DNA from 3 places in the Rhizobium sp. BK591 genome. Region 1 is predicted to be linked to each of the others. Evidence: predicted binding sites of a transcription regulator. Region 1 holds the regulator's gene; each other region holds the start of a gene.

Region 1 (10,352 bases):
TAATGCTTACCTTTCTCCAAGGATTTCCAGTTTGGATTTCCGAGCAGAATGTAAAGAGGGTTGTCCTTTTTGCGGAAATTGAAGCCAAGACGAAAAATGGTGTAGTCATCAAAGGAAGTCAGAACAAAACAGCCATTGTCTAAAGTCGGGTCGACAGCCACGCTCCAGCCCCCGACCTCTTTCCATGGGACTGTCTCGTCATCAGCCAAGCTCATTCGGGGCATCGCAGCTATGAGTGCGAGTACAAAAAACAAAAGTCGCATCAACGCCCCATCCCGCTTTCTTAGGCCACAACCAAGAAACAGAATAGGTGCACAGTGACTACGCAAAGTCGAGTCACCGTGCTGCATCATCGCTAATCTTTTATTGTTCGCTGTGCGTGTCCTTAACCGTGCCTACTCCGCTGGCTGAAGCTCGGCCGGCTCGAAGCGGTAGGTGGTCGAGCAGAATTCGCAGGTCACGGCGATCTCGCCGTTTTCCTGGCTGGCTTCGATCTCCTCGGCCGAAAAGCCCTTCAGCACGCCCTTGATCTTCTCCCGCGAGCAGCTGCAGCGGTCGAAGACGGCGCGCGGTTCGTAGACGCGGACGCCGCGCTCATGGAACAGGCGGAACAGCAGCCGTTCGGTCCCGACCAGCGGATCCGTCAGTTCATCCGCATCGATGGTCTCGACCAGCGAACGGGCTTCGACCCAGGCATCGTCCTCGCCATGCGGGCGGTTGCCGGTGTCGCCGTCGCCGCCGTGGAGATCCGGCTGGCGCATGCGCTCCGGCGCCTCCGGCAGGAACTGGGCGACAAGGCCGCCTGCCCGCCAGCGATGGCGCGGCTTGCCCGCCTCGTCACGATCGAAGAGTTCGGCCGCGGCCAGGCGCACGCGCGTCGGGATCTGCTCCGACTGGCGGAAATAGACGCCGGCGATCTCCTCCAGCGAAGTGCCGTCGAGCGCGACGATGCCCTGATAGGGCTGGCCGAACTTGCCCTGGTCGATGGTGAAGGCGAGCACGCCCTTGCCGAGCAATTGCTCCGGCTCGGTTTCACCTGCTTCAATCGCCTTGTTGAGCAGCGCCTGATCGAAACGGGCATAGGCGCGGACATTTTCCGGCGTCGAGAAATCGGCGACGAGAAGATCGACCGGGCCATCGCCCTTGGTCTGCACCGTGAACTTGCCGTCGAATTTCAGCGAGGTGCCGAGCAGCACCGTCAGCACGACGACTTCGGCAAGCAGCCGGGCGACGGGAGCGGGGTAATGATGGCGCTCGAGGATCGCATCGAGCATCGGGCCGAGCTGGACGGCGCGACCGCGCACATCCAGACCCTCCACCTGAAAAGGGACGACATGATCATCGCCGGCGAAATCAAACTGGCCGAGGGCGGCTGCAGCTTCTGCCATGGCTTTCACTCCTAGTTTTCAAGCGACAGCCCAGCGTGGCCTTCGCTCGCGCGGTCGCGAGTGTGTGACTCGCGACACCAGATTATGGTTCAGATCGCGCCCAGGCACCAAGCAAGAATCGACTTCTGCGCATGAAGGCGGTTTTCCGCCTCATCGAAGACTACGGATTGCGGACCGTCGATCACTTCGTCCGTCACTTCCTCACCACGATGAGCAGGCAGGCAATGCATGAACAATGCATCATTGCCGGCCTTCGCCATCAAAGCCGCGTTGACCTGATAAGGCTGGAAGACATTGTGACCCCGGGCCCGATGTTCCTGATTCATGGAGACCCAGGTATCGGTCACCACGCAATCGACGCCGGCGACCGCACGGTCGGCATCATGGCAGAGCATGATTTCGGCGCCCTCATTGCGGGCCCAGTTCAGATAGTGATCCTTGGGCTCCGAGCCAAGGGGCACGGCCATGTTCATGCGATAGCCGAAGCGCGCCGCCCCTTCGACCAGCGAATGCAGCACATTGTTGCCGTCGCCGGTCCAGGCGATGGTCTTGCCCTTGATCGGGCCGCGATGCTCTTCGAAGGTCATGATATCGGCCATGATCTGGCAGGGATGGGTGTCATCCGTCAGCGCATTGATCACGGGCACGGTCGCATGCTCGGCAAGCTCCAGCAACCTGGAATGCTCGGTGGTGCGGATCATGATCGCATCGACATAACGCGACAGCACCTTGGCGGTGTCGCCGATCGTCTCGGCGCGGCCGAGCTGCATCTCGGTGCCGGACAGGAACAGCGTTTCGCCGCCGAGCTGGCGCATGCCGACATCGAAGGAAACGCGGGTGCGCGTCGACGGCTTCTCGAAGATCATCGCCAGCATCTTGCCGGCGAGCGGCTTATCGCCCGTGCCGGCCTTGAAGGCCTGCTTGCGGGCGAGCGCATCGTTCATGATGGTTCTGAGATCGGCTGACGTGACCGCCGAAAGATCGAGGAAATGTTTAGGAGCCATAGTCTTGTTACCTGTGCTGCGCCCGCAGGCGGCAATCCCTTCAAGCCGTCTTCTTGACCTTGGAGGCGCGAATGCTCTCGGCAGCGCGCTCGATGCGGGCAAGGCCCTCGCGGGCTTCCTCGGCGGTGACCACGAGGGGCGGAAGAAGGCGGATGACATTGTCGCCGGCGGGCACGCCGAGCAGATGGGCGGCGCGGATCGCCTGCAGCAGTTCGGCTGAGGGAATGGCGGCCTTGACGCCGAGCAACAGCCCCTCGCCTCGGATATCCTCGATCACATCGGGATAACGGTCCTTCAGCGAGGCCAGGCCTTGGCGGAAGACAAGCGCGACGTCGCGCACCTGCTGGAGGAAGCCATCGGCGAGAATGATGTCGAGCACGGCGCTGCCGACGGCCATGGCGAGCGGATTGCCGCCATAGGTCGAGCCGTGCGTGCCGGCCTTCATGCCGGAGGCAGCCTCTGCCGTGGCAAGGCAGGCGCCGAGGGGGAAACCGCCGCCGATGCCCTTGGCGACCGCCATGATGTCGGGGGTGACGCCCGACCATTCATGGGCGAAGAGCCTGCCGGTGCGCCCGACCCCGGTCTGGACCTCGTCGAGGATCAGCAGCAGGCCATTTTCGTCGCAGATCTGGCGAAGCGCCTTCATGAATTCGGGGGTGGCCGGACGCACGCCGCCCTCGCCCTGCACCGGCTCGATGAGAATTCCGGCCGTGGCATCGGTGATCGCGGCGCGCACCGCTTCGATGTCGCCGAAAGCCACCTGATCGAAACCGGGCGCCTTGGGGCCGAAGCCCTCAAGATATTTCTCCTGGCCGCCGGCGGCGATCGTCGCCAGCGTCCGGCCGTGAAAGGCGCCCTCGAAGGTGATGATACGGAAGCGCTCGGGATGACCCTTGGAATACTGATAACGGCGCGCCGTCTTGATCGCGCATTCGAGCGCCTCGGCGCCCGAATTGGTGAAGAACACCTTGTCGGCAAAGGTGGCGTCGGTCAGCCGTTTGGCCAGGCGCTCCTGGCCGGGGATCTCATAGATGTTGGAGAGATGCCAGACCTTGTCGGCCTGCTCCTTCAGCGCGCCGACCACATGCGGATTGCTGTGGCCGACCGAAGTGACGGCGACGCCGGCGCCGAAATCGAGATATCGCTCGCCGCTTTCGGTGATCAGCCACACGCCCTCGCCTCGCTCGAACCGCAACGGGGCACGAGAATAGGTGTCATAAAGCGGCGCGGCTTCAGCCATAGCGCGATCTCCCATCGATGTTATCAAGCTCCGGACTCCGGCTAAGAAAACCAGGCCCGAAAAATCAAAAATGCCGCCTTGCGGCGGCGACTGGCACTATTTCCTTTTCGCGCTGCAATGTCAACAAAACTGCGCCCTTAGCGCATGCAGCAAGCTTGTACAGCAGCATTATCCGTCCTCAACAGGCATTATTGCAGAAATGCCACGCCGGGGCAGCAAGTTGGGGAAAACTTGAAATTCGATTCATCCGGATTCATGCGACTCTTGTCACGGAGTCAGCCTCACACTAGGTTAAAGTTCAATTACTAGACTGCATGCGGCGGAACTAGTCACCAAAATTGATCAAGCGTTTCTTGTTTCGGAGCCTTCCGGGACAACGGTGAGGGATTCTGCCATCACCAACGCAAAAGGTGGAGACAGGGCATGAACTGGACAGACGAGCGGGTCGAGAAACTCAAGAAGCTCTGGGCCGAAGGACTGAGCGCCAGCCAGATCGCGGCACAACTTGGTGGCGTCAGCAGAAACGCGGTCATCGGCAAGGTGCATCGGCTGAGCCTCCCCGGCCGTGCCAAGGCCGGCGGTACCGCCAATGCCGCCCGAACGCCGAAACGCAATACTTCTGCGCCGCGCGCGCCGAACTACGCCTCACGGGTCGCCACTCGCACCGTTACCCGCCAGCAGGGCGCGACGATGCTGAAGGAAGAGATCGAGATCGAAACGATCGAGGAAATGGAATACGTGCCGAGAGGCAACGTGGTCGTTCCGATTTCCCGACGCCTCGGCCTGACGGAACTGACCGAACGCACCTGCAAGTGGCCGGTCGGCGATCCGCTGAAGGACGACTTCCACTTCTGCGGCTGCGAATCCCCCGACAATTCGCCCTATTGCAGCTATCACCAGAAGCTTGCCTACCAGCCGGTCAACGAACGCCGCCGGGCAGCAGCGCGGGCCAGCTGAGCGGGTAACATCGCCGCACATGAGAAACGGGCCGACTGGCCCGTTTTTTTGTAGTTATTGGTTCGCGCGGATGGCTGCCCCTCATCCACCTGCCGGCACCTTCTCCCCGCTTGCAGGGCAAAGGGGATATGCCCGACCTCTCCGTTCCCCGCTGACCTCTCGCAGGGCACGTGCCCTCGCCCCGTTTTACGGGGAGAGGGTTAGGGTGAGGGGCAGACGCTAGCTCGAGCGACGTTGTCAGCAATCAGAATGGAGGCCCTCAGGCTTCCATCGAATAACCGGCGCCGCGGACGGTGCGGATGACGTCCTGCATGTTGGAGAAATTCAGCGCCTTGCGCAGGCGGCCGACATGGACGTCGACGGTGCGTTCGTCGACATAGATATCGTGGCCCCAGACACCGTCGAGAAGCTGCGAGCGGGAGAAGACGCGGCCCGGCGACGACATCAGGAATTCCAGCAGGCGGAATTCGGTGGGGCCGAGGCGGACTTCGCGGGTCTTGCGATGGACCCGGTGGGTTTCGCGGTCGAGTTCGATATCGCCGCATTTCAGCACCGTCGACAGCACCTCGGGACGGGCGCGGCGCAGCATCGCCTTGACGCGGGCAACGAGCTCGGGGGTCGAGAAGGGCTTGACGACATAATCGTCGGCCCCCGTCGAAAGCCCGCGGACGCGCTCGCTCTCTTCGCCGCGCGCCGTCAGCATGATGATCGGCAGGCGCTCGGTTTCCGGCCGCATGCGCAGGCGCCGGCAGAGTTCGATGCCGGAGACGCCAGGCAGCATCCAATCGAGGATGAGCAGATCGGGCGTGCGCTCCTGAAGCCGCATTTCGGCTTCGTCGCCACGAAGGATAGTATCGACCTCGAAGCCTTCCGCTTCGAGATTGTAGCGAAGAAGCACGCTCAGGGCTTCCTCGTCTTCAACAACTGCAACTCTCGGGATCATGCGTGTCGGTCTCCTCGCGCATGATCCTTGAACCGGGGATGGTTCAAGCAATGCACCCTGCGCAAATTCAGAATTGGCTGCGACCTCTTTGCGCGCCCCGGATGGGCGCGCACGCAAGCTTCTAGCCCGGCCGTCCGGCCCGGGCGGTTATTCGGTTACCGCGCCGACGGTGTTGGCGCTGTCGTCTTTCGGACGATCGCCTTCCGGCTGCGCACCTGTCGCCATGTAAAAGATCGTCTCGGCGATGTTGGTGGCGTGGTCGCCGATGCGCTCGATGTTCTTGGCGCAGAAGAGAAGATGCGTGCAGCTGGTGATGTTGCGCGGATCTTCCATCATGTAGGTCAGGAGCTCGCGAAACAGCGAGGTGTACATCGCGTCGATCTCGTTGTCGCGTTCGCGGATCGCGTTCGCCTTGTCGGCGGAGCGATTGGTGTAGACGTCGAGCACTTCCTTGAGCTGGACGAGCGCCAGCTCGGAGAGATGCTCGAGGCCGCGGGCGAGCTTGCGGGGAACGCCGGTGCTTTGGACGGCGATGACGCGTTTGGCGGTGTTCTTGCCGAGGTCGCCGACGCGTTCGAGATCGGCGGCGATGCGGATCGAACCCATGATTTCGCGCAGGTCCGCGGCCATCGGCTGACGGCGGGCGATGGTGACGATCGCCTTGTCGCCGATTTCGCGTTCGGCGTGATCGAGGATCACATCGTCGGAGATGACCTTCTGCGCCAGCGCGGTATCGCCGTTGACCAGCGCCCGCACGGCTTCGGCGACCATCTGCTCGGCCAGGCCGCCCATTTCGGAAATCCGCCTGGACAGGAACTTCAGATCATCATCATAGGCAGAATAAATATGTGTCGATGCCATGGGGCTTTATCCTCGAATAACGGAAAGGCTTGGTGACGCCAGGATCAGCCGAAGCGACCCATGATGTAGTCCTGGGTGCGCGGATCGTCGGGATTGGTGAACATCTTGTCGGTGTCGTTCTCCTCGACGAGATTGCCGAGGTGGAACATGGCGGTGCGCTGCGAGACGCGCGCGGCCTGCTGCATGGAGTGGGTGACGATGACGATCGTGTAGTTCTCGCGCAGCTCGTGGATCAGTTCCTCGACCTTGGCGGTGGCGATCGGGTCGAGCGCCGAGCAGGGCTCGTCCATCAGGATGACCTCAGGGCTGACGGCGACGGCACGGGCAATGCAGAGGCGCTGCTGCTGACCGCCGGACAGGCCGGTGCCGGATTCATGCACGCGGTCCTTGACCTCGTTCCAGAGGCCGGCGCGCTGCAGGCTGGTCTCGACGATCTGGTCGAGATCGGCCTTCGACTTGGCCAGGCCGTGGATGCGCGGGCCGTAGGAGACGTTTTCGTAGATCGTCTTCGGGAATGGGTTCGGCTTCTGGAAGACCATGCCGACGCGGGCGCGAAGTTCGACGACGTCGATATCCGGATCATAGATATCGTCGGTGTCGAGCGTGATCTTGCCGGTGACGCGGCAGCCGTCGATCGTGTCGTTCATGCGGTTGAGGCTCCGCAGGAAGGTCGACTTGCCGCAGCCGGACGGGCCGATCAGGGCGGTTACGGTGTTTTCGCGGATGTTCAGGTTCACATCGAAAAGCGCGCGCTTTTCGCCGTAGTAAACCGAGACATCCTTTCCGATCATCTTATACGGGACGTTGCTCATCTTGTGATCCAGCGCCTTTTCAACTGCAGCTTCCGTCAACATGTTCATGATGTTTAACTCCGTTTACCAGCGGCGCTCGAAGCGACGACGCAAGAGGATGGCGCCCATGTTCATGACGATCAGGAACAGGAGCAGAACGATGATGGCACCCGAAGTACGCTCGACGAAGGCACGTTCGGCCTCGTTGGCCCACATATAGACCTGTACGGGCAGAGCCGTCGAGGGATCGAGCGGCGTCGTCGGCGCGTTGGCGACGAAGGCGACCATGCCGATCAGGAGCAGCGGCGCGGTTTCGCCGAGCGCATGCGCCAGGCCGATGATCGTGCCGGTGAGGATGCCGGGCATGGCGAGCGGCAGAACGTGGTGGAACACCATCTGCATCTTGGAAGCGCCGAGGCCGAGGGCTGCGGCGCGGATCGACGGCGGCACGGCGCGAAGAGCGGCACGCGTGGCGATGATGATCGTCGGCAGGGTCATCAGCGTCAGCACCAGGCCGCCGACCAGCGACGCCGAGCGCGGCAGGCCGATGAAGTTGATGAAGACGGACAGACCGAGCAGACCGTAGACGATCGAGGGAACCGCGGCGAGGTTGTTGATGTTGACCTCGATCAGGTCCGTCAGCTTGTTCTTCGGCGCAAACTCCTCGAGATAGATCGAGGCGGCGACGCCGATCGGCAGCGACAGCACCAGCACGATCAGCATCAGGTAGAGCGAGCCGATGAGGGCGACGCCAAGGCCTGCGGCCTCCGGACGGCTGGAGTTGCCGTTGACGAAGAGGCCGGTGTTGAACTGCTTGTGAAGAGCGCCGCTCGCCTTCAGCTCGTTCATCCAGCCAACCTGCTTGTCGTTGACCTTGCGGTTCTTCTCATCGACCGAAAGATCGATCTGGCCCTTGTTGGCGCTGTCGACATTGGCGTCGGCAAGCACCGTGACATTGACCGTCTTGCCGATGATCGACGGGTCTGACATGACCATGTCGCGCAGCTGGATCGGGGCGCTCTTCGACAGCATGGCCGAGGCATCGCGCACATCAGGGCGGCTTGCGGCATTGATGTTCAGTTGCTTGACGATCGCGTCGCGCAGGAGAACCGGATAGTTGGCGGCGATCAGCACCGAAGGGTCGGTCGCACGCTTGTTGTTCGGGTCGATCGTCTTCTCCGAGAATTCGATCGGCAGGGTGATCGCCGTCTGCTGGAAGGCGGTGTAGCCCTTGCCGATCACCGTCCACAGCAGGATGAAGAGGAAGACGAGACCGAAGGTGATGGCGGCGATGCCATAGGCCTGGAACCGGCGCTCGGCGGCATAGCGGCGCTTGATGCCGATATCGCGGCGCGGTGGCGCCTTGGAAACGGTGACGCCGGCGGGAGAAACAATATCCGTCATTCGTACTGCTCCCGGTATTTGCGCACGATGTAGAGCGCATAGATGTTGAGGCAAAGCGTGATGCAGAACAGCGTGATGCCAAGGGCAAAGGCAACCAGGGTCTGCGGCGAAGTGAACTCGAGGTCGCCGGTCAGCTGGTTGACGATCTTGACGGTCACCGTCGTCATCGGCTCGAAGGGGTTGATCTGGATGCGGGCGGCAACACCGGCGGCCAGCACGACGATCATGGTTTCGCCGATGGCGCGCGAGGCGGTCATCAGCAATGCGCCGACGATGCCGGGAAGGGCTGCCGGCAAGACGACTTTCTTGATGGTTTCGGAGCGGGTGGCGCCAAGACCGAGCGAACCGTCACGCAGGGCCCGCGGCACGGCGGTGATGATGTCGTCTGACAGCGAGGAGACGTAGGGGATCAGCATGATGCCCATGACGATGCCGGCCGTCAGAACGCTCTGCGCCTGGATGAAATTCGAATAGCTGCCGGACAAAAGACCGCTGATCTGGGCGGAGAAATCGCGCAGGAACGGGCCGACGGTGACGAGCGCGAAGAAGCCGTAGACGATCGTCGGAATGCCGGCGAGCACTTCGAGAAGCGGCTTGGCGACCCCGCGCACCTTCGGCGAGGCGTATTCGGCCATGTAGATGGCGGCAAAGAGGCCGACCGGCACGGCGACCAGCATGGCGACCAGGCCGATGTAAACCGTGCCGAGCAGCAGCGGGATCAGGCCGAACTGACCGAAGGAGGAGCTGCCGGCGCCGGCAAAGCGCGGATCCCAGACGGTGCCGAAGAAAAAGTCGGCGGCGGGAACCACGGCAAAGAAGCGGGCGGCTTCCGACAGCATCGAAAGCACGATGCCAATCGTCGTCAGGATGGCGATCGAGGAGGCGAGCAGCAGGCCCCAGAGCATGACGCGCTCGACCCGGTTGCGGGCGCGGAAGCGCGGGGCGATGGAACGCAGCGCATAGAAGGCGCCTGATACAGCCAGAATGAAGACGATCGCGGTCATGGCGAGGCGGCTCGTCATGCTCTTGGCGTTCAGCGTCTTGGCGGCATCGACCATGTAGGGCTGCGGCTGGCCGGCGAGCGGCACGCCCTTTTCGAGGAGCTTGGCCTGCAGGGCGGCCGGATCGTTGGCGACTGCCGCGGCTTCATCCGAAGTCAGCATCGTCAGGCCGCGGGCGACCGTCGCCACCATCGAATAACCAAGATCCTGCTCGACCGAGGCCTGAGCCTTGACGTCGGCAGGGAAGGCGCTGCGAACCGAGGACTGGATGATGCCGGGGCTGACGGAGAGCCAGACGCAGAGGACGATGAGGGCGGGAAGAACAGCCCAGATCGCGGCATAGGCGCCGTAATAGGCCGGCCGTGAATGCAATGCGGAGGATCTGCCTCCGGCAAGCGCCGTGGCCCGGCTTCGCGCGACCAGATAGGCGGCGGCACCGATCACCACAAGGCACAAAAGTATGATGGATGTGCTCATTCGTTACGTCCCCAAGCCCGTGGCCCCAAAGCCCGGCAGCTTCACAGCCTGCCTTCAGCTTCCAATCATGCGGAATGAATTTAACCCGCAGCACCGAAAACGCCGGCGCGAGGGATAAGGCAATGCCGGCGCGGGCCTGAAGGCACCGCGCCGGCAAAGTGATTACATGGACTTGCCGGCTTCGACGTCCTTGCGGATCGCTTCGCGCTCGGCATCCGGAGCGGCAACCAGGCCGTATTCGACGAGCGGGCCGTCAGGGCCGATCATCTGGTCGGATACGAAGAAG
Region 2 (10,352 bases), on a different contig from region 1:
GATGCCAGTAGATCGAGGAAAAAGCGTTGAGCACAGCGTGGCTCGACTGCTGGATGGCGACGCCGATCAGAAGCAGCAGCAGATGCGGCTCGCGCAACCCGCTGCCGGTGGCGGCCGGAATGTTGATCGGCTGGCCGCGCCGCCGCGTCGGCCCGATGCGCGGACAGAAGATCGCCATGACGACGGTCATGATGAAGCCGAACACCATGATATCAAGCACCATCTCGCCGCCCCACCGGCTGATCAACTGGCCACCGACCAACGTCGAGACGATGAAGGCGATAGAGCCCCACACGCGCATCGATCCGTAATCGAGCCCCCAACGGCGCACGCCCGAGATGACGATCGATTCGACGACGGGTACATAGGGCGCGAAAGTGGCGCCCTGCAGCGCATAGACGATCGTCACAGGCCAGAAGGTCGTCGTCCAGAAGAGCGCAATCGCCGTCAGCAGCGACAGGCAGCCAGACCAGAGCAAGACGTCGGCGCGTTCCTTCAAGCGATCGGCGATCATGGCGACGACAGGCGCCACCAACACGCGAACCACCATCGGTATGGCAAGGATGATGCCGATCTCGTGATCGCTGAAGCTGTGGGTTGCGAGCCAGACGGGAAAGAACGGCAGAACGATGCCGTTGACGAGCAGCGGCGCACAATAGGAAAGCGCGCTGAGCAGCCGGAAGCGCGGCGGCGCTCCCTCACCCGTCGGGGAATGTTGAGCGGGAATCATGGGCGGACCTGAAGGAAACTGGACGTTGTCCTAACACGCCACCCTGGAGGCGACTATTGCGAGAAATAGCCGTTCTGAAACGTTTTAGAAAATAAATAGGGCCTGTCACCTGACGGTAACGGCTAAATTCTTGGGAGCGCGGGCACGGATGTGCCAGCACAAAAATCAGGCCGCCAAAATCAGGCAGCTTGGGGGGCGAGTTCGCCCTCGTCATGCATTTCGATGGCGGCAAGCGCCGGCACGCTGCTGGCGAGCGCCCGCCAGGTGATCAGTTCGAACGTACCGTCCTCGTGCTCGGCGACCGCCGTGCAGCTTTCCACCCAATCGCCGGTGTTGATGTAGCGGATGCCGTCCATGTCCTGAATGATGGCATGATGGATATGTCCGCAGATCACGCCGTCGGCGCCGTTTTTGCGGGCTTCTTCAGCCACGACGCGCTCGAATTCACCGATGAAGTTGACGGCATGCTTGACCTGCAGCTTGGCCCAGGCCGAGAACGACCAGTAGGGCATGCCGAGCCGGCGGCGCACCGCCGCCAGGAGAATGTTGATGCGGATCGCCGTATCGTAAGCCCAGTCGCCGAGATAGGCGAGCAGCCGGGCGTTGCGGACGACGACGTCGAATTCGTCGCCGTGCAGGATCAGGTATTTCTTGCCGTCGGCGCCGTCATGCATCATGCGCTCGACGACCTCGATGCCACCGAAATGCATGCCCGGGAAGTCTCGCAGGAATTCGTCGTGATTGCCGGGAATATAGACGACGCGGGTGCCCTTGCGCGCCTTGCGCAGCAGTTTCTGAACGACGTCATTGCAGACCTGTGGCCAATACCAGCTGCGCTTCAGACGCCAGCCGTCGACGATGTCGCCGACGAGCACGATCGTATCGGCTTCGTGGTGGCGCAGGAAATCCAAGAGGAAGTCGGCCTTCGCGGCCTTCGAGCCGAGGTGGACATCGGAAATGAAGAGCGTGCGGAAATGTCTGGGTTCCATCATGTCTTTCACGAGCTGCCGCTCATGTCCCCATCTTTCATCTAACCTTCCAAAACCAGACTCGTGTTTCAGGATGATGACAAGATGTGGAAAAGCGCTGCAAACCGCTCATCCCCCGCGGGCAGAATGCCCGTCGCCGCGCGGGCAGATTGTCCGCCGCCGCGCTGGCAGAATGTCCGTCGCTGCGCTGGCAGAGTGTCCGTCGCCGCGCGGCCCGCCAGCCATGTTGCCCTGCGCATTCAGGGCGTTCATGATGACAGCGATTCATATCCGACAATGCGGGATGGCTGATGCGTATCTTTCTCGTTCGCCACGGCGAATCCCTCGGCAACATCAATGAACAGGCCTATCGCCAATTCGGCGATCATAACGTGCCGCTGACGCAGTGGGGCTATCGGCAGGCGCTGGAGGCAGGCAGCGTGATCGCCTCCTATGTCACGGCGTTGCCGAGCGCCGGTTTCGGCAAGCTGCACATCTGGTACTCGCCCTTTCTCAGGACGCGGCAGAGCAAGGATGCGCTGCTTGCAGCCCTGCCGGAAAGCGTCGTCGGTGACATCAAGGAGGATTATCTGCTGCGCGAGCAAGATTTCGGTCTCTTCACCGAGATCTATGATCATGCCGAACAGAAGCAGAAGTTTCCCGATGAGTTCGAAAAATGGGCAAGGCTGCGCAGCAACAGCGGCAAATTCTACGCGCGGCCGCCGGATGGCGAGAGCCGGGCGGATGTGGCCCAGCGGGTGCGCCTGTTCCTGCAGACCGTCATGCACGACGCCGAAAATAGCGACCACAACGTCGTGATCGTCGGCCATGGCGTCACCAACCGGGCGGTGGAAATGAACTTCCTGCACCGCCCCGTCGAGTGGTTCGAGCGCTCCGACAATCCCGGAAATGCCGATATCACCTTGATCGAGGGGACGCGCTCGCAAGGATACGAGTCGATCCTGCTGCATCAGGCGGTCGATCGGCAGCCGGGACAGGAAGGCGAACTGCGCGATGCCTATGGCGCCGACGTGACGATCACGCCGAAGCTCGGCGGCTAGCAACACAGCCAAGAAATGAACGGCCCGGTGCGAAGGTGTGTGGCGGTTTGCGCAAGGCAACCCGCCAACTCGTCGGTTCAGGCGGTGACGTCGCGTCAGCTCGGTGACGTCATGGTTGCCGGCTCCTGCGCGGTCGAGGCTTCCTCGTTCATCGCCTCCGGCCGTTTCGTCCTCAGGAGACGCAGCACGAAGACGAAGAAGACGGGAACGAAGAAGATCGCCAGCACCGTCGCCGAGATCATGCCGCCAAGCACGCCGGTGCCGATGGCATTCTGGCTGGCCGCGCTTGGCCCGGTGGCGATCGCCAGCGGCACCACGCCCAAGGTGAAGGCGAGCGAAGTCATGATGATCGGCCGGAAGCGCAGACGAGCGCCTTCGATCGCAGCCTCCATCAGCGATTTCCCTTCGGCAAAGCCGTCCTTGGCGAATTCGACGATCAAGATGGCGTTCTTCGCCGACAATCCGATGATCGCGATCAGGCCGACCTTGAAGTAGATGTCGTTGGACATGTCGCGGCTCATCACCGCGAGCACGCAGCCGATGACGCCGAGCGGCACGACCAGCATCACCGACAGCGGGATCGACCAGCTTTCGTAAAGCCCCGACAGCAGCAGGAAGACGAAAAGAATGCTGAGGCCGAACAGGAACGGCGCCTGCGATCCAGATCTGAGCTCCTCCAGCGACTGGCCGGTCCATTCGAAGCCGAAGCCGTCGGGAAGTTCGGCTGCCAGCCGCTCCATTTCGGCAATCGCCGCGCCCGATGAATATCCCGGCGCCGGAGCGCCGGAAATGCGCACGGCGGGGTAGCCGTTATAGCCGACGATCTGCGCCGGTCCCTTCTGCCATTCGGCGATGGCGAAGGACGACAGCGGCACCATGCCGCCGCTCGCATTGCGGACATTGAGCTTCATCAGGTCTTCGGCCTGAAGTCTGCTCTTGTCCTGCGCCTGCACGATGACGCGCTGCATGCGGCCCGAATTCGGGAAGTCGTTGACATAGCTCGAACCGAGATTGGCGGTGATCGTGCTGTTGATGTCGGCGAAGGCGACGCCGAAGGTATTTGCCTTTTCGCGGTCGATGACCAGCACGAGTTGGGCCGAGTCGGGCATGCCTTCCGGGCGGATACCGGCGATGATGGGATTCTCAGATGCCTTGCCGATCAGAATGCCCGCCGCCTCGGTCAGTGTCGCCTGGCCCTTCGCCCCACGATCCTGAAGGCGGAAGGTGAAGCCATTGGTCGTGCCGAAACCTTCGATCGGCGGCGGCGACAGCGCGAAGGACGTGGCATCCTTCAGCCCAAACAGCTGCATATTGGCGCGGTTGGAGATCTCCTGCACCGAATTGCCGGCGCCGCGTTCGGCCCAGTCCTTGAGCGTGACAAACACCAGGGCGGCGTTCGGTCCCTGCCCGGAGAAGCTGAAGCCCTGGATCGCGACGACGTTGGCAACGGCCGGTTCCTTCCTGAAGATCGCCTCGATGCTTTCGAGCGAAGCCACGGTGCGGTTGCGGCTCGCCTCCGGCGGTCCCTGCACGTCAACGATCAGGAATCCCTGGTCCTCATCCGGCACGAAGCTGCTCGGCAGGTTGACGAAGAGATAGCCGAGGCCCACGACCAGCGCGAGATAGACGGCCATGGCCCGCCAGGAGCGCTTGGCCAATCCCCCGACGGTGCGGGCGTAGCGGCCGGTCAGCCGGTCGAAATTGCGGTTGAACCAGCCGGCGATGCCCTTCTTTTCATGATGGCCCTTGATCGGTTTCAGGAAGGTGGCGCAGAGCGCCGGTGTCAGCGACAGCGCCAGGAAGGCCGAAAACAGGATGGAGACAACCATGGTCAGGCTGAACTGGCGGTAGATGATGCCGGTCGAGCCCGGGAAGAACGCCATAGGCACGAAGACGCAGGAAAGAACCAGCGTGATGCCGAGGATCGCGCCGGTGATCTGTCGCATCGCCTTCTTGGTCGCCTCCTTTGGCGACAGCCCTTCCACCGCCATCAGCCGCTCGACGTTTTCCACCACCACGATGGCGTCGTCGACGAGAATGCCGATGGCCAGCACCATCGCAAACATCGTCAGCACGTTGATCGAGAAGCCGGCGGCATACATGACAGCAAGCGTCCCAAGCAGCGCGACCGGCACGACGAGCGTTGGAATGATGGTGTAGCGGAAGCTCTGCAGGAAGATGAGCATGACGACGAAGACGAGTGCGACGGCTTCTGCGAGCGTATGCGCCACCTTCTCGATCGATGCCGAGACGAACGGGCTGGTGTCGTAGGGAACCGCATATTCGACGCCCGCCGGGAAGAAGCGCGATAGCTCCTCCATCTTCGCCTTGACCAGATTGGAGGTATTGACGGCATTGCCTGTCGACGACAGCTGGATGGCGATCGCCGCACTCGGCTGTCCGTTCAAGCGGGTGGAAAAGCTGTAGCTCTCGCTGCCCTCTTCGATGCGCGCGACATCGCGCAGCCTGACGTTCGATCCGTCGGCATTGGCGCGCAGCACGATGTCTCCGAACTCCTTGGTGTCGGTCAACTGTCCCTTGACCAGCACCGTCGCCGTCAGGTCCTGCGAGATCGGATTGGGTGCGGCGCCGATCTGGCCCGCCGCCACCTGGGCATTCTGCGCCGAAATCGCCGCGCTGATGTCGGAGGCGGTGAGGTTGAGGCCGACCATCTTGTCGGGATCGATCCAGATACGCATCGCCCGCTGCGAGGCAAACAACTGCGCGCGACCGACGCCTTCGAGACGGCGCAGCTCGCCGATGACGTTCCGGTTGAGATAGTCGCCGAGCGCCACCTCATCGGTCTTGCCGTCTGTCGAGGTCAGCGAGATGAACATCAGGAAGCCGGACGACGCCTCCTCGACCGTGATGCCCTGATCCTTGACCGACTGCGGCAACCGCGGCTCGACACGGCGGATGGCGTTCTGAACGTCAACTGAGGCCTGATCGATATCGGTGCCTGCCGCAAAAGTCGCAGTGATCGTCATCGCGCCCGATGTATCGGAGGTCGACTCGAAATAGGAAAGGTGCTCGACCCCGTTCAGCTCTTCCTCGATCTGGCGGGTGACGCCCTGATAGATATCTTGCGGCGACGCGCCGGGATAGCTGGTGGTGATGCTGAGTTGCGGCGGCGCGACCTTCGGATATTGGGCGACCGGCAGGAAGGGCAGCGCGATCAGGCCGGCGATGGAGATGAAGATCGCAAAGACCCAGGCAAGGATCGGGCGATCGATAAAGAAACGTGCCATCGAGCTTACTCCGGCTTCTTGGCGTCACCGGACGCGAGCTGGCCATCCCGCCATTCTTCCGGCGCGACCTTTGCGCCCGGCTGCAGCTTCTGGACACCGTCGACGACGAGGCGTTCGCCCGACGACAGGCCGCTTTCGACGACCCATTCATTGCCGGAGGATTGACCGAGCTCGATATCGCGCGGTTGCGCCACGTCTCCCTCCTGGACGACATAGACCTGCGCCTTGCCATCGGCCGTGCGGATGACGGCGCGCTGCGGAATGAGGATTGCCTTCACACGGACGGCCTGCTCGATGCGAACACGGACATAAAGCCCCGGCAGCAGGTCGCCCTTCGGATTGGGGAATTCACCGCGGAGCGTGACCTGACCCGTCGTCGCATCGACGCTGGCGCTGCTGAAGAGCAGCTTTCCGGCTTCGCCATAGACCGTGCCGTCGTCGAAGACGAGCTTGATATCGGCCTTCCCGGCTTCCGTCGATGCCAGGCTGCCGTTCTCGACCGCCCGCTTCAGCGCCAGCAGGTCTCCGGAGGATTGCGTGAAGTCGGCATAGACCGGGTCGATCTGCTGGATCATCGCCAGTGCATCCCCGGCGTCGGCCGTCACCAGCGCGCCTTCCGTCACCAGCGCGCCGCCGATGATGCCAGTGATCGGCGCCCGGACTTCGGTATAGCCGAGATTGATCTTCGCCTCGTCGAGCGCTGCCTGCGCCAGCGCGACATCGGCATCGGCCTGGGCAAGGGCGACGGCGGCCGCATCATATTCGATACCGCTTGCGACATCGCGGTCGCGCAGCGACTTCTGGCGCTCCAACTGCTGGCGGGCATTCAACTGCGTCGCCTTGGCGCGCTCGAGGCTTGCCTCGGCACTCGCCACGCGGACCCGGAAGAGCGCCGGATCGATGCGGTAGAGCACGTCACCCTGGTGAACGAGACTGCCCTGTTCGAACACCCGTTCCTGCAGGATGCCGGAAACCCTAGCCCGCACTTCCGAAACGCGCGTTGCGGCAATGCGGCCGGGCAATTCGCTGACAACGGGAACCGGACGCGCCTTGAGCGTCAGGACGCTGACGGCTGCAGGCGGCATCGCGCCGCCTTCCTGTGCGTGAGCCGGCAGGCCGGCGCCGAGCAACAGCGCCAACGTCAGCGCGTAACCTAATGATTTCGGACGAAAAAGCATATTCATAAGCCTTCCTGATGGTCCGCTGGGGTCCAAAAAAGCACAGCCCGCCGACATGACGTTCGGCGGGCCTCGTGAACCGACAGATAGTCGATCTTTTTTCGCATTGCAAGATACCTACCGGTCGGTATGATAGTACTCTCATACTTGAAGTTCCCATGGTCCGGCGATCCCGGGAGTGATACTGATCCTCTCGAACCGTCTCGACGCGAAGCTTATCCCGAACACAGGTCATGCATTGGTAGATAGCCCCCGCAACAGAAAGAAACAGCCGGATGTCGTGCGGCAGGCTCTTCTCGATTGCGCCACGAAGCTGGCGCTCGAACATGGTCTCGCCGCCGTCAGCCTGCAGGCAGTCGCCAGCGCAGCCGGCGTGACCAAGGGAGGTCTGTTTCACCACTTCCCCAATAAGCAGGCGCTCATAGAAGCCGTATTCGACGGCATGATGGAAAATCTCGACCGCGAGATCGATCAGGAACTGGAAAGGGATAAGGGCGGCCACGGCACATTCACCCGCGCCTATGTCCGCACGCTATTTGCCGACCGCGCCCTTAACCAAAGCCCTTGGTCGGCGCAGACCATGACCGTGCTTGCCGACCCCTACTCCAAGTCGCTCTGGCATAAATGGATGAATGACCGGCTCATCAAACACGCCGAAACCGACGCTGGAATGCGGCTCGAAATCGTTCGCCTGGCGGCGGACGGAGCATGGCTTGCCCATGTTCTGAGGCCTGACAACCAGGCGGCTCCCGACGACACGGCGCTGTTGCAGGAATTGATCGAACTCACCAAAGGCTGACAAAGAACAGATTGTCACCGGCCGAGGACATCAGTCGTCGAGCATTCGGATCATTTTGCCGCCGCGCGTAAAGCGAACGCGCGGCGCAGGCTCAATGCCTTGATGTCGCGCCATTCCCGTCAGGCAGCCCGTACGGCCGCCGTGGGTTTGACGTTCTGGTTCATCCGGAACAGATTGTTCGGATCGTAACGCCGCTTGATTTCGGCAAGGCGGCTGTAATTGGCACCGTAAGCGCTTTCGACCCGATCGGTCTCGTCCTCCGGCATGAAGTTGACATAGGCGGTGCCAACCGAATGCGGCTTGGTTGCCTCGAAGAGTTCCCGCGCCCAACCGACGCAATTTCCGTCCATTCCCGTTTCCCGCCAGCGGGCATGCACATTCATGACGAAATGCGAGCTGCGCTGCGGAAATGCGGTGGCCTCTGTGGGCACGCGGCCGGCAGCACCGCCGACATGGCCGATGAAGATCTCGCATTCCGGTCCGGGCAGCTTGCGCACGGCCTTGAGCAGCACGTCGATTGCCGCATCCGATAGGGCGGCGAAATCCTGGCTCTTCCAGTAATTGCGCGCACCGGGCGTCAGCAGCGGGTCGAATGCCTGCTGCCAGCCGGTGAACGGCACCGGGCTGACGACGTCGGCAATCGGCTTTCCGATCGCGCGCAATCTCGCCGCAGCCTTCTCTCCCGCCGCAATGTCTCCGCAATAGCACATGGCGAGCACCACGATCTCCTTGCCGTGCCATTCGGTGGGAATGAACGGCAGCGGCGGCGCCTGGCGCATCACCACCCAGCAGGTCAATTCGTCGGGTGCTTCTTCCAGTGCCTGCCGGTACTCCTTAAGCACCTTTTCCGCATCGGCGAAGGGATGCACGACGAGGCCGGCCAGCACCTCTGTGTTGAGCGGGTTGAGCTTGAACTCGAAGGAGGTGACGACGCCGAAATTGCCGCCGCCGCCGCGCAGCGCCCAGAACAGGTCAGGTTTCTCAGTCTCGCTCGCCTTGACCAGCTCACCGTCGGCCGTCACCACATCGACCGAAAGCAGATTGTCGAGCGTTAGCCCGAATTTGCGGGTCAGCCAGCCGAAGCCGCCGCCGAGCGTCAGGCCGGCGATGCCGGTGGTGGAATTGATCCCGGTCGGCAGTACCAGCCCGAAGGCCAGCGTTTCCTTGTCGACATCGGCAAGCGTCGCCCCCGGCTCGATCCTGGCGCGCTTGGTCTCAGGATCGACCCGCACCGACTTCATCGCCGACAGGTCGATGACGATACCGCCCTCGCAGACGGCGTTGCCGGCAATGCCGTGCCCGCCGCCACGCACTGAAACGAGCAGATTATTGTCGCGTGCAAACCGCACAGCCCGCACGACATCGGCTGCACCGGCGCAACGCGCGATAAGCCCGGGCCGGCGATCGATCATCGCATTCCAGATCGCCCGCGCATCGTTGTAATCCATATCCTTGCTGGTCAGCAGACTGCCGCGAAATCCGGCGGCAAAGGCATCGATGGCTACGTCATTGACCATCGTCTGACCCCTTTGCAGAGTCGTCAGGTTCAAATTGTCCATGATTTCCTCCATGCGACCGGCGCCCCGCACCGTCGCGGCCGGCATCCTGCGCCTGTTGAGGTCGTCAAACAAGTTTTCCAAAAGGATTAGCTAACCAGGGCCGCCGCTTGGCCCCACGGCACGCTCATCACGAAAACTTTTCCCATCCCCCATTTCCATACTGTCGCCCGTATCCGATTGATGTATGGAGGGAACTCCCAAAAAGACGTGCACGGAGGCGGCAATGGATCACCCGGATAAATCCAAGACGGAAAAGAACCTGACGAGCGGCGATCTCGACGAACAGGCGCTTTTCTTCCACCGCTATCCCCGTCCGGGCAAGTTGGAGATCCAGGCGACCAAGCCACTCGGCAACCAGCGCGACCTGGCGCTCGCCTATTCGCCGGGTGTTGCCGCGCCCTGCCTCGCCATCCGCGACAATCCCGAAATGGCGGCCGAATACACCTCGCGCGCCAATCTCGTCGCCGTCATCTCCAACGGCACCGCCGTGCTCGGCCTCGGCAATATCGGCCCGCTCGCCTCCAAGCCGGTTATGGAGGGCAAGGCCGTACTCTTCAAGAAATTCGCCGGCATCGACGTCTTCGACATCGAGATCGACGCAGCAAGCGTCGAGCAGATGGTCTCGACCGTCTCCTCGCTGGAACCGACCTTCGGCGGCATCAACCTCGAAGATATCAAGGCACCGGAATGTTTCGAGGTCGAGCGGCGCCTGCGCGAGAAGATGAAGATCCCAGTCTTCCACGACGATCAGCACGGCACGGCGATCATCGTCGCCGCCGCGATTCTGAACGGGCTGGAACTCGCCGGCA
Region 3 (10,352 bases), 360 kb from region 1:
TGATCCCTGAGATAATCGCGAAACAGAATGCGCTCTCGATGTGCGCGATTATCGGGTCCGCAAAGATAGAGCTTGAAGCCATAACCTTCACAATCGCGCGTGAAGGCCCATCGTTGTTCACCGGTATCGCCGTGGAAGACGAAATTCGCAGCGCGCACGGCCTCGATCGCCACCAGCAGGACGTCGTCGGATATCACGACGGCATCGAGGTCGATCTTCGGCTTGGCCGCCAGGCCGGGCACGGACGTACTGCCGATATGATCGGTGGAAAGCACGAGGTCGCCGAGCAGGATGGACACCTCGGCGCTGATTTCGGCAAAGAGCCGCGGCCAGGAAGGATCGTAGTCGACCACTCTGATGGCGCGCATGCCCTGCCTCTCCCGTCAGTGCGTCTCCGCCAGCAATCCCTCGAGGATCGCGATCATCTTCTGCTTGGCCTCTTCGAGCGAGCCGCTATTGTCGAGTTCCGTCACGTCATATTCGCCGCGCACCGTCAGCGGTCCGCGGGCGAGCCGGGCCATGATATCCTCATGCGTCTCGCGTCCGCGCGCCTCCAGCCGGCCGACGAGCACTTCGGGGCGGGCGGTGACGTTGATGACCTTCAGCCGCGGGAAGGCGGCCTGGAAACGGTGAAGCGCCGAGCGCGAGCCGTTGGCGACGACGACATGGCCTCTGGACAGCGCCACCGAAACCTCGGCGGGAATTCCATATTTCAGGCCGTGCGCCTCCCACCAGACGGCAAAGGAGCCTGATTGCTCCATGGCGGCGAAGCCTTCGAGGGAGATGGACAGATGATCCTCGCCGCCGGCGTCACGGTGACGGGTGATGACGCGGCGGGTGAAATGAACGTCGGTGCGGCCGGTGAAATGCCGGGCGGCAAGGTTCATCAGGGTATCCTTGCCGGCGCCGCTCGGCCCGACGACGACGACCATGATGCCGCGCTCGGCTCCGGCTCCGGGATGGGGTTCGTGCGGCATCATGCGACACGGCGTCCTTGGCGCCAGACGGAGCGTGTCACCGGCACGCCATGCGCGCGGTGGACGCGGACGAGATCGGCGCGCAGTCCCGTCGCGATCCGGCCGCGATCGTCGAGGCTGACGGTGCGGGCGGGCGTCGACGTCACCATGGCGATCGCCCTCGGCAGGCTGATGCTCTCCACCTCGTCGGCGAGGATGAAAGGCGCGTGCAGCAGGCTGAGCGGCACGTAGTCGGAGGAAAGCACGTCGAGCACGCCCATTTCGGCAAGATCGCGGGCGGCAATGTTGCCGGAGTGGGATTTGCCGCGCACGATGTTCGGCGCCCCCATCAGCACGCTCATGCCATGTCCGTGCGATGCCCGGGCGGCATCGAAGCTGGTCGGAAATTCGGCCAGGCGCACGCCGTTGTCGATCGCCTCGTCGACATGGGAGAGTGTGGCGTCGTCATGGCTTGCCACGGTGATGCCGCGCTCGGCGCAGACCTTGGCGATGGCGTTGCGGTGCGGCGTCGAATTGCGGGCCGACTCTGCCTGGCGCTTGGCGACAAAACGGGCGAAGGCCTCGTCGCTCAGGCCGCGCTTCTTCTGGTAGTAGAAGATATATTGGTCCATCGTCTGGAACTGACGCTGGCCGGGCGCATGATCCATCAGCGAAACGAGCCGCACATGCCGGTCGTTTTCGAAATCGGCGAAATGTTCGAGCACATTGTCGGCCGAGACCTCGCAGCGCAGGTGGAGCAGGTGCTCGGCGCGCAGCCTGCCCTCCTTCTCCGCCGACTGGATGGCATCGGCCATCTCACGCATCTCGCCATGTTCGAAGCCGCCGTCCTCATCCGCACCCATGCGCAGGCAGTCGAACACCGTGGTGATGCCCGAGGTGACGATCTGGGCGTCGTGCGCCTGGACTGCGGCGGTCTTGTTCCAGCGTATGCCGGGACGCGGCTGATAATGGCCTTCGAGATGATCGGTGTGCAGCTCGACGAGGCCGGGAATGACATAGTCGCCTTCGAAATCTTCGCCGGCTACCGAGCTGCCCTCGGAGATGTCGGCGATCTTGCCGTCGCGAATGAGGATCGATCCTGAGAGGATGTCATCCTCGAGAACGATGCGGGCATTGGAAAACACGGTCTCTTTGCTCATCTCGTCAGGTCTTTCAGCGTTTGGCGCCGGCAAGCGGCAGCCAGGAATGAACTTTGAACGGGGCACCGCGCGTCTCCTCGGTGAAGACGGCAAGGCCGGAAATCGGAAGCGGACGGCCGGTGAAATCGGCAAAACGCTCGGTCAGAATCGCTTTCATCACCGCGGCGCGCGCTTCGGGCACCTGGCCGGTCAGCGTCATGTGAAAGCCGAAATCCTCCATGACGTAGGGATAACCCCAGCGCTGCAGATGGGCGCGCTGGCTGTCGCTGAGCTTATCCGGGTTGCGCCGCGCCATATCGGCCTCGGAAAGCGCGGCACGGAACGGTTCGAACGACCTTACCACCTTCGCGGCGAAATCCTGAAGAGGTTGATGAAGAGAACCGGGAACGAGGGCAAAAAAACGGCCGAGCTGGCCGAGCACGAGTTCCGGAATCTCGAAGGCTGGCGTGCGCTGGGCAAAATCCTCGGCAACCCCCAGGAGATCCTTCTCGGTGACGGAGGCAGCGAGCGAAAACGGCGCCTTGATCGTGGCGTGAAAGCCGTAGCGGCGCGGGTCGGCGGTCAGCTCGAACTGCTCTGCCGCACCCAGTTGCTCATGGTCCGGTGCCGGATAGGTCTCGCCGGTGAAAGCGTCGCGGCCGAGCCAGAGCGAGGCCGCGCCGGTCAGGGGATGATCCTTCGGCGGCGAGAAATAGAGAGCGTAGCGCAAGGCTTTTATCCTGGGGATCTTCGAAACGGGGGAGCGCAATGTGCAGTGATTTGGCGGCGAACCGCAAGCAGGCTCCGGCTAAAAGATTTCCGTGACAGAATGATGATGGCGGCAGCGCCGCCACCGCCTTTGATGGGTGGATCAGTGGGTTTTCGTGCCCATCAGCTGGTGGCGCAGCGCGTTCGAGGCTGTGTCGAAAAGGAAGACGACGATCAGGATCAGGATGACCATATAGGCGACATTTTCCCAGTTGGCGTTGGTGCGCATGGCCTCCCAGAGTTTGAGGCCGATGCCGCCGGCGCCGACAGCGCCGATGATGGTCGCACCGCGCACGTTCGATTCCCACTGGTAGAGCGTCTGGCTGACGATGACGGGAACGATCTGCGGCATAATGCCGTAACGATGAACGAGCACCGTCTGAGCACCTGTCGATTTGATGCCCTCCCGCGGCTTGTTGTCGATATTCTCCAATCCTTCGGAATAGAGCTTGCCGAGCGTGCCGGTCTCGGTGAGGAAAATCGCGCCGCTGCCGGCAAGCGGGCCGGGGCCGAAAGCGCGCGTCAGGAACAACGCCCAGATCAGCATGTCGACCGAGCGCAGGAAATCGAAGAAGCGTTTCAGGATCTGGTTCAGCAGCCGGTTCGGCGTGATGTTGCGTGCTGCCATGAAGGCGAGCGGAAAGGCGGCGAGAGAGCCGAGCAGCGTTCCGAGGAACGCCATGACGATCGTCTGGAAAAGTTTGGTCCAGACGTCGCCGTGCTGCCATTCGCTGTTGTTCCAGATATCGTCGAAGGCGAGCGACAGGTTGGACTGGTCGGGCTTGATGCGCGGGCCGGAGACGATGAGGCTGACGACCTCGCCGACCGGCTTGTCGAAGAAGGAGGATTGTGTGTCGAAGATGAAATTCGCCCAGCCGATGAAACGCTTGCGGATCTTCACCCGGTCGACGGATATGCTGACATTGCCGGCAAAGCCGAGATCGGCGAGCACGTTGTCGTCATAAACCGTCATCCAGCCGGGCACCGGCCCGACGACTTTCGGCGCACCGCTGGAAAGCTCGACCGGGACGCTGACGCCGTGGGCGGTGACGATCGTCTCGCTCTTCGAGACGGAGATGCTGCGGCTGGTGCCGTTGATCGAAACGCTGATGCTGCCGTCGGGATTGTTGACCAGCCAATCCGGATGCGGATTGTCGCCGAGCGGCGAGAAACGCGGATAACGCACCTCGATCGAGCCGTCGTCCTGGATGCGGAGTTCCGGCTGGACGTCGTAGCTCACCCATTGGCTGAGATAGATGCCGACGCGCTCCCAATGCGCTTCGGCAAAGAGCTTGGGCAGGTCGAAGAACCAGACGGCGTAGAGGCCGTAGAGCAGCGTCGCCATAAGGATCATCAGCCCACCGAAACGCTGGCGGAACGAGCGATGGAAATATTCCGGATAGCGGGTCTCTATCTCGTGCATGCGGTTTGCGTCGATCACCGTCATGGCGGCCTCAATGTTGCAGGAGGAAGGCGTGCTCGCCGACAAGGCGGCGGCGCAGCCAGGCGGAGAACTGGTCGACGGCAACGATCGTCACGAACAGCAGGAGGACGAGCGCCATCGTCTTGGCGCCGAATCCCCGCGAGATCGAAAGCTTCAGCTCCTCGCCGATGCCGCCGCCACCGACGGCGCCGATGATGGTCGAGGCGCGCACGTTGATCTCCAGGCGTAAGAGCGCGTAGGAGGTGAAATTCGGCAGCACCTGCGGCAGGGCGGCGAAGCGCACGCGCTCCCACCAGTTGGCGCCGACGGCTTTCATGCCCTCATCGGGCTTCATGTCGATATTCTCGGCCACTTCGTAGAAAAGTTTGCCGAGCGCCCCGACCGTGTGCAGGCTGATGGCAATGATGGCGGCGACCGGTCCGATCGACAGGATCGCCGAAAACAACCCGGCAATGACGATCTCGGGGAAGGCGCGCAGGAACTCCATCAGCCGCTTGGAGAAGATGCGCAGCACCCATGAATTCGTCAGGTTGCGGGCGGCAAAGAAGCTCAAGGGAACGGCGAAGACGAAACCGATGATCGTCGAGATCAGCGCCACGTTGATGGTGACGATCATCAGCTCGAAATATTCGGGAATGTAGAAAGTGCCCCAGACGTAGACGCGGCCCCTGTCGAAATTGAATTCCTCGCCGCCCTTGTCGTTGACGCTCGCAATGTCGAACAGCGCCCGCCAGACGTCGTTCCAATCCTTGGGGATGAGCCAGCTCAGAAAGTCGAAGAGATGCGGTAGGCGGTCGAAGAAATGGCCGGCATTGCTCTCGTCGGCGAAGCGGACGGAGCTTGCGAAAGCCGCAATCAGAATGACCAGGCCGAGGATGGTGTAGAAGCGACGTTTGGCGACCATCCGATCCCAGGCGGTGCCGATCTCCTTGGTGCTCTGCATGTGCGGCTGTGCATCGGCAATAGTCATCAACGCCTCGTCCGGTTACAGGGCGGCCGTTTCCGGCCGCCCGCATTCAAAGATCCGATCAGCCGCCGATGGCAGCTTTGCGGACTTCAACGACAGCGTTGTAGAAGTCGTGCTTGACGGGCGAGTAGCCCTGGTAGTCGCCGCCTTCGATAGCCGCGAAGCACTTGTGATCCTTTGCCGGCAGAGCCGTGAAGAAGGCTGCAAGCTTCGTCTGCCACTCCTGACCGAGAGCGTTGCGAACGACGAGCGGGCCGTTCGGGATCAGCGGCGAACGCCAGACTTCGACCAGCTTGTTCGGATCGACGGCGCCCTTGTCGACTTCCTTGCGGAAGGTGCCGGAGGTGTAGCCGTCCTTGAAATCGCCAATGCCCGACGAGTCGTCGACGGCGATGTCGACCTTGCCGTCATAGGCGGCGAGCAGGTTGTTCTCATGGCCGCCGTTGAACTGGGTCGAGGCGAAGAACTTGTCGTTCGGCATGCCGGTGTCCTTCGGGATCTGCGTCAGCGGAACGAGGTAGCCCGAGGTGGAATCCGGGTCGGCATAGCCGAGCTTCTTGCCCTTGGCGTCCTTGATGGACTTGATGCCGGAGGACTTCAGCGCGAGGCCGATCGAATAGTAGCCCGTCGAGCCGTCCTTCTGCTGCGTCGTCAGGATCGGCGTGACAGCCTTCGGATCCTTGATGTAGACGGCGGCATAGCCGGAGGCGCCGAGTTCGGCGAAGTCGAGCGTGCCGCCGAGCAGGCCCTGGATCACGCCGTCATAATCGGCGGCCGGGAAGAGCGAAACCTTCTCGAAGCCGAATTCCTGCTTCAGGTGGTCGGCAAGGCAGGCATAGTTGCGCAGGCGGTCGGTTTCGTTTTCGCCGCCGAGGATGCCGATGCGGAATTCCTTGAGGTCGGCAGCATGAGCAGCGCCGGCGAGCGCGAAGAGCGCCGTTGCTGCAAAGAGTGCTTTCTTCAACATATGTCTCTCCTATTGACCGGTGTCCCCGGTCTTCCCGTTACGAAGAAGTGTGCCCTTGACGCGGGCGCTCGATCGCGGCCGCCTCTCTCAGAGACCGGCCAGCGCCAGCGGTTGGGTGCCGGCGGATTGATTGTCTGCCCGCTCGGGGGCGATATTGATGGATGTCGAGGTCACCGTTTCGTCGATGCCGGCGCCGTCCTTGTCCGTCCCGTAGATTTCCTTCACCGCCTCGGCGGTGAGCTCCGAGGGCTTGCCGTCGAAGACGACGCGGCCGCCGGCCATGCCGACGATGCGCTCACAATAGCTGCGGGCGGTATCGAGCGTGTGGAGATTGGTGATGACGGTGATGCCTTCGCGCTCGTTGATATCGCGCAGCGCATCCATGACGATCTTGGCGTTCAGCGGATCGAGCGAGGCGATCGGCTCGTCGGCGAGAACCATCTTCGGGTTCTGCATCAGCGCCCGGGCGATTGCCACGCGCTGCTGCTGGCCGCCGGAAAGCGTGCCGGCTGCCTGCAGCGCCGTCTGCTCGATGCCGAGGCGTTCGAGCGCGGCGATGGCATGCACACGTTCCTCACGGGTGAAGATGTTGAGCAGGCTCATCAGCGTCGAGCGGTGGTTGAGGCGGCCGAGCATGACGTTGGTCAGAACGTCGAGGCGCGGCACCAGGTTGAACTGCTGGAAGATCATCGCGCAGTCGCGCTGCCAGTTGCGCAGCGCCCGGCCGCGAAGCGCGGAGACCGCGACGCCGGCGAAATGAATGGAGCCGGAGCTCGGTTCCTGAAGGCGGTTGATCATGCGCAGCAGCGTCGACTTGCCGGCGCCGGAGCGGCCGATGATGCCGACCATCTGGCCCTGGGGAATGGCGAGCGTGACGGAATCGACGGCGAGCTTTTTTCCGAAACGACGTGTGACATTCTTCAGCTCGAACATCATGCTCTTCCCTTGCGATCCAGGCCTTGGTCAGCATCGCATTAGTCCCGCTTGATGAACCTCGCGTGTCACATTTGTGTAAGTCCTGTCACAATTCTCCGCCCCTATATCGGGGGTTTAGCCGCCGTAGCGGGACAGGAAATCTTCCGCGCTCAGGTTGCGAAAATCGGCTAGCGCCAGGCGCAGCCGATCGTGCTCCCAGTCCCACCATGCAAGCCTGTCCATCCGTTCGCCGATCTCTTTCGGAAAGCGCTCGCGAATGAGCTTGGCCGGCACGCCACCGACGATCGTGTAGGGCGCGACGTCTTTCGACACGACGGCGCCGGCGCCGATGACCGCACCGTTGCCGACGGTCACACCCGGCAGGATGGTCGCACCGTGGCCGATCCAGACGTCGTGGCCGATCGTCACCCGGTTTGCGCGGCGCCAGGCGAAGAAGTCGGTCTCCATGTCGCCGTCCGGCCAATAGTCGACGGCGCGATAGGTGAAATGATGCAGCGTCGCCCGCCAGGTCGGATGGTTGGTGGCGTTGATGCGCACGGCGGCGGCAATATTGACGAACTTGCCGATCGTCGCGCACCAGACGGAGCCGTCCTGCATGATGTAGGAATAATCGCCGAACGTAGCCTCGCTGATGCGGCACCGTTCGGAGACCTCCGTATACCGCCCGAAGGTGGAATCGCTGACGGATGCCGTCTCATGAAAGTAGGGTTCGATACCAAGCTTGCGGCTCATGCGGCGATCTTTCTCGGTGAGAACTGCTGGACGTCGAGGATCCGGTCGGCGACCGCCTCGCGCACTTCCTCGTCGTGGAAGATGCCGAGAAGGGCGACACCCGCCTTCTTCTTTTCCGCGATCATGCCAACGACGACGGCACGGTTCCTGGCATCGAGCGAGGCTGTCGGTTCGTCGAGAAGCAGGATCGTGTGTTCGGTGATGAAGCCGCGGGCGATGTTGACGCGCTGCTGCTCGCCGCCGGAGAAGGTGGCGGGCGGAAGCTGCCAGAGGGCTTCCGGCAGGTTGAGCCTGGCCAGCAGAGCGCCGGCCTTTTCCCGTGCCGTGCCGGCGTCCTCGCCGCGCGCCACCAGCGGCTCGGCAACCACGTCGATCGCCGCGACGCGCGGCACGGTGCGCAGGAACTGGCTGACATAGCCGAGCGTATGGCGCCGCACCTTGAGCACGGTGCGCGGATCGGTGGCGGCGAGATCGACGATGCGGCCGTCGTGGCGGATGAGAATCTGGCCGGTGTCGACGGCATAATTGCCGTAGATCATCTTGAGCAGCGAGCTCTTGCCGATACCCGACGGGCCGCCGAGCACGACGCATTCGCCAGACGCGACCGAGAAGGCGACATCGGAGACGACGGGCAGCCTGATGCCGTCGCGCAGATGCATGGTGAAGCTCTTCGAGACTTCGGAAACGACGAGGGGCGTTGCCATTTTTCTTCTTCCTTGGATTCGGAGCTCAGACCTGCAGGATCGAGGAGACGAGCAACTGCGTATAGGGTTCGCGCGGATCATCGAGCACGCGGTCGGTGAGCCCGTGTTCGATGACGTAGCCGTCCTTCATCACCATCATCCGGTGCGACAACAGGCGGGCGACGGCGAGATCATGGGTGACGATGATGGCCGAGAGACCGAGATCGTTGACGAGGCCGCGCACGAGATCGAGCAGGCGCGCCTGCACCGAGACGTCGAGGCCGCCCGTCGGTTCGTCCATGAAGACGAGGCGGGGGCCGGTGACGAGGTTGCGGGCGATCTGCAGTCGCTGGCGCATGCCGCCGGAAAAAGCGCGTGGCTGGTCGTCGATGCGATCGGCGTCGATCTCGACGCGCTCGAGCCAGTCGATCGCCGAGGCGCGGATCTTGCCATAGTGGCGGTCGCCGATCGCCATCAGCCGCTCGCCGACATTGGCGCCGGCCGAGACCGTCATGCGCAGGCCGTCGGCCGGATTCTGGTGCACGAAGCCCCAGTCGGTCCGCATCAGGAAGCGCCGCTCGGCCTCGTTCATCCGGTAGAGATCACGGTAGCTGCCGTCGCGCATGTGATACTCGACGCTGCCGGTGCTCGGCAGCAGCCGGGTGGAGAGGCAGTTGAGCAGCGTCGTCTTGCCGGAGCCGGACTCGCCGACGATGGCGAGCACTTCGCCGGGCCAGAGCTCGAAGGAGACGTCGCGGCAGCCGATGCGGTTGCCGTAGAATTTCGAAACGTCATGGACTTTGAGAAGCGGAATATCGCTCATTCTGCAGCCTCCCGGGCCAGCATCTCGCCGGCATGTCCCTGCGCCCGGCGGTCTTCGCAATGATCGGTGTCGGAGCAGACGAACATGCGCCCGCCCTTGTCGTCGAGAACCACTTCGTCGAGATAGACATCCTCGGCGCCGCAAAGGGCGCAGGGCTTGTCGAAGCGCTGGATATCGAAGGGATAATCCTCGAAATCCAGGCTGACGACGTCGGTATAGGGCGGAACCGCATAGATGCGCTTCTCGCGCCCGGCGCCGAAGAGCTGCAGCGCATCCGACATGTGCATCTTCGGATTGTCGAATTTCGGCGTCGGCGAGGGATCCATGACATAGCGGCCGTGGACCTTCACCGGATAGGCGTAAGTGCGCGAGATCCGGCCATTATGGGCGATGTCCTCATAGAGTTTCACATGCATGAGCCCGTATTCTTCGAGCGCGTGCATCTTGCGGGTTTCGGTCTCGCGCGGTTCGAGGAAACGCAGCGGCTCGGGGATCGGCACCTGGTAGACCAGCACCTGCCCGGCAGCGAGCTTTTCTTCCGGAATGCGGTGGCGCGTCTGGATGATCGTCGCATCCTTGGTATGGGTCGTCACCGCGACATTGGCGACCTTCTGGAAGAAGGCGCGGATGGACACGGCGTTGGTCGTGTCGTCGGCACCCTGGTCGATGACCTTCAGCACGTCATCCGGTCCGATGATCGAGGCCGTCACCTGCACGCCGCCGGTGCCCCAGCCATAGGGCATCGGCATTTCGCGCGAGGCGAAGGGCACCTGATAGCCGGGAATGGCGATCGCCTTCAGGATGGCGCGGCGGATCATCCGCTTGGTCTGTTCGTCGAGATAGGCGAAGTTGTAGCTGGCCAGATCGCTCATTCGGCGGCTTCCTTCATGTCTTCGCCGCCGTTGCGGGCGGCTTCGAATTCGCGGCGCATGCGGCG

Evidence for each region. The regulator PhoB, encoded in region 1, activates phosphate uptake and scavenging genes when phosphate is short. The targets are predictions, from matches to a motif close to TGTCATNNANCTGTCAT.
Region 2: a site for PhoB is predicted at 1,785-1,801, ahead of FHX10_RS05930 (UDP-2,3-diacylglucosamine diphosphatase). Genes of this name have one in related genera too.
Region 3: a site for PhoB is predicted at 2,917-2,933, ahead of FHX10_RS18605 (DUF1045 domain-containing protein). Genes of this name have one in related genera too.

What each region holds. Positions count from the first base shown of each region.
Region 1 is NZ_JACIAZ010000004.1:468,066-478,417, reverse strand. Features, by position in the region: gene FHX10_RS20510 (hypothetical protein) at 1-215, opposite strand, end outside; gene FHX10_RS20505 (Hsp33 family molecular chaperone) at 396-1,388, opposite strand; gene argF (ornithine carbamoyltransferase) at 1,478-2,392, opposite strand; gene FHX10_RS20495 (aspartate aminotransferase family protein) at 2,433-3,632, opposite strand; gene FHX10_RS20490 (GcrA family cell cycle regulator) at 4,056-4,589, shown strand; gene phoB (phosphate regulon transcriptional regulator PhoB) at 4,849-5,532, opposite strand; gene phoU (phosphate signaling complex protein PhoU) at 5,680-6,393, opposite strand; gene pstB (phosphate ABC transporter ATP-binding protein PstB) at 6,438-7,253, opposite strand; gene pstA (phosphate ABC transporter permease PstA) at 7,269-8,588, opposite strand; gene pstC (phosphate ABC transporter permease subunit PstC) at 8,585-10,066, opposite strand; gene FHX10_RS20460 (substrate-binding domain-containing protein) at 10,229-10,352, opposite strand, start outside.
Region 2 is NZ_JACIAZ010000001.1:1,216,645-1,226,996, reverse strand. Features, by position in the region: gene FHX10_RS05935 (MFS transporter) at 1-730, opposite strand, end outside; gene FHX10_RS05930 (UDP-2,3-diacylglucosamine diphosphatase) at 910-1,722, opposite strand; gene FHX10_RS05925 (histidine phosphatase family protein) at 2,010-2,759, shown strand; gene FHX10_RS05920 (efflux RND transporter permease subunit) at 2,855-6,007, opposite strand; gene FHX10_RS05915 (efflux RND transporter periplasmic adaptor subunit) at 6,013-7,191, opposite strand; gene FHX10_RS05910 (TetR/AcrR family transcriptional regulator) at 7,424-7,984, shown strand; gene FHX10_RS05905 (FAD-binding oxidoreductase) at 8,104-9,543, opposite strand; gene FHX10_RS05900 (NADP-dependent malic enzyme) at 9,767-10,352, shown strand, end outside.
Region 3 is NZ_JACIAZ010000004.1:104,701-115,052, forward strand. Features, by position in the region: gene FHX10_RS18590 (GrpB family protein) at 1-368, opposite strand, end outside; gene phnN (phosphonate metabolism protein/1,5-bisphosphokinase (PRPP-forming) PhnN) at 384-977, opposite strand; gene FHX10_RS18600 (alpha-D-ribose 1-methylphosphonate 5-triphosphate diphosphatase) at 977-2,116, opposite strand; gene FHX10_RS18605 (DUF1045 domain-containing protein) at 2,130-2,825, opposite strand; gene phnE (phosphonate ABC transporter, permease protein PhnE) at 2,967-4,310, opposite strand; gene phnE (phosphonate ABC transporter, permease protein PhnE) at 4,318-5,277, opposite strand; gene phnD (phosphonate ABC transporter substrate-binding protein) at 5,336-6,241, opposite strand; gene phnC (phosphonate ABC transporter ATP-binding protein) at 6,329-7,174, opposite strand; gene FHX10_RS18630 (DapH/DapD/GlmU-related protein) at 7,292-7,909, opposite strand; gene phnL (phosphonate C-P lyase system protein PhnL) at 7,906-8,613, opposite strand; gene phnK (phosphonate C-P lyase system protein PhnK) at 8,639-9,415, opposite strand; gene FHX10_RS18645 (alpha-D-ribose 1-methylphosphonate 5-phosphate C-P-lyase PhnJ) at 9,412-10,287, opposite strand; gene FHX10_RS18650 (carbon-phosphorus lyase complex subunit PhnI) at 10,284-10,352, opposite strand, start outside.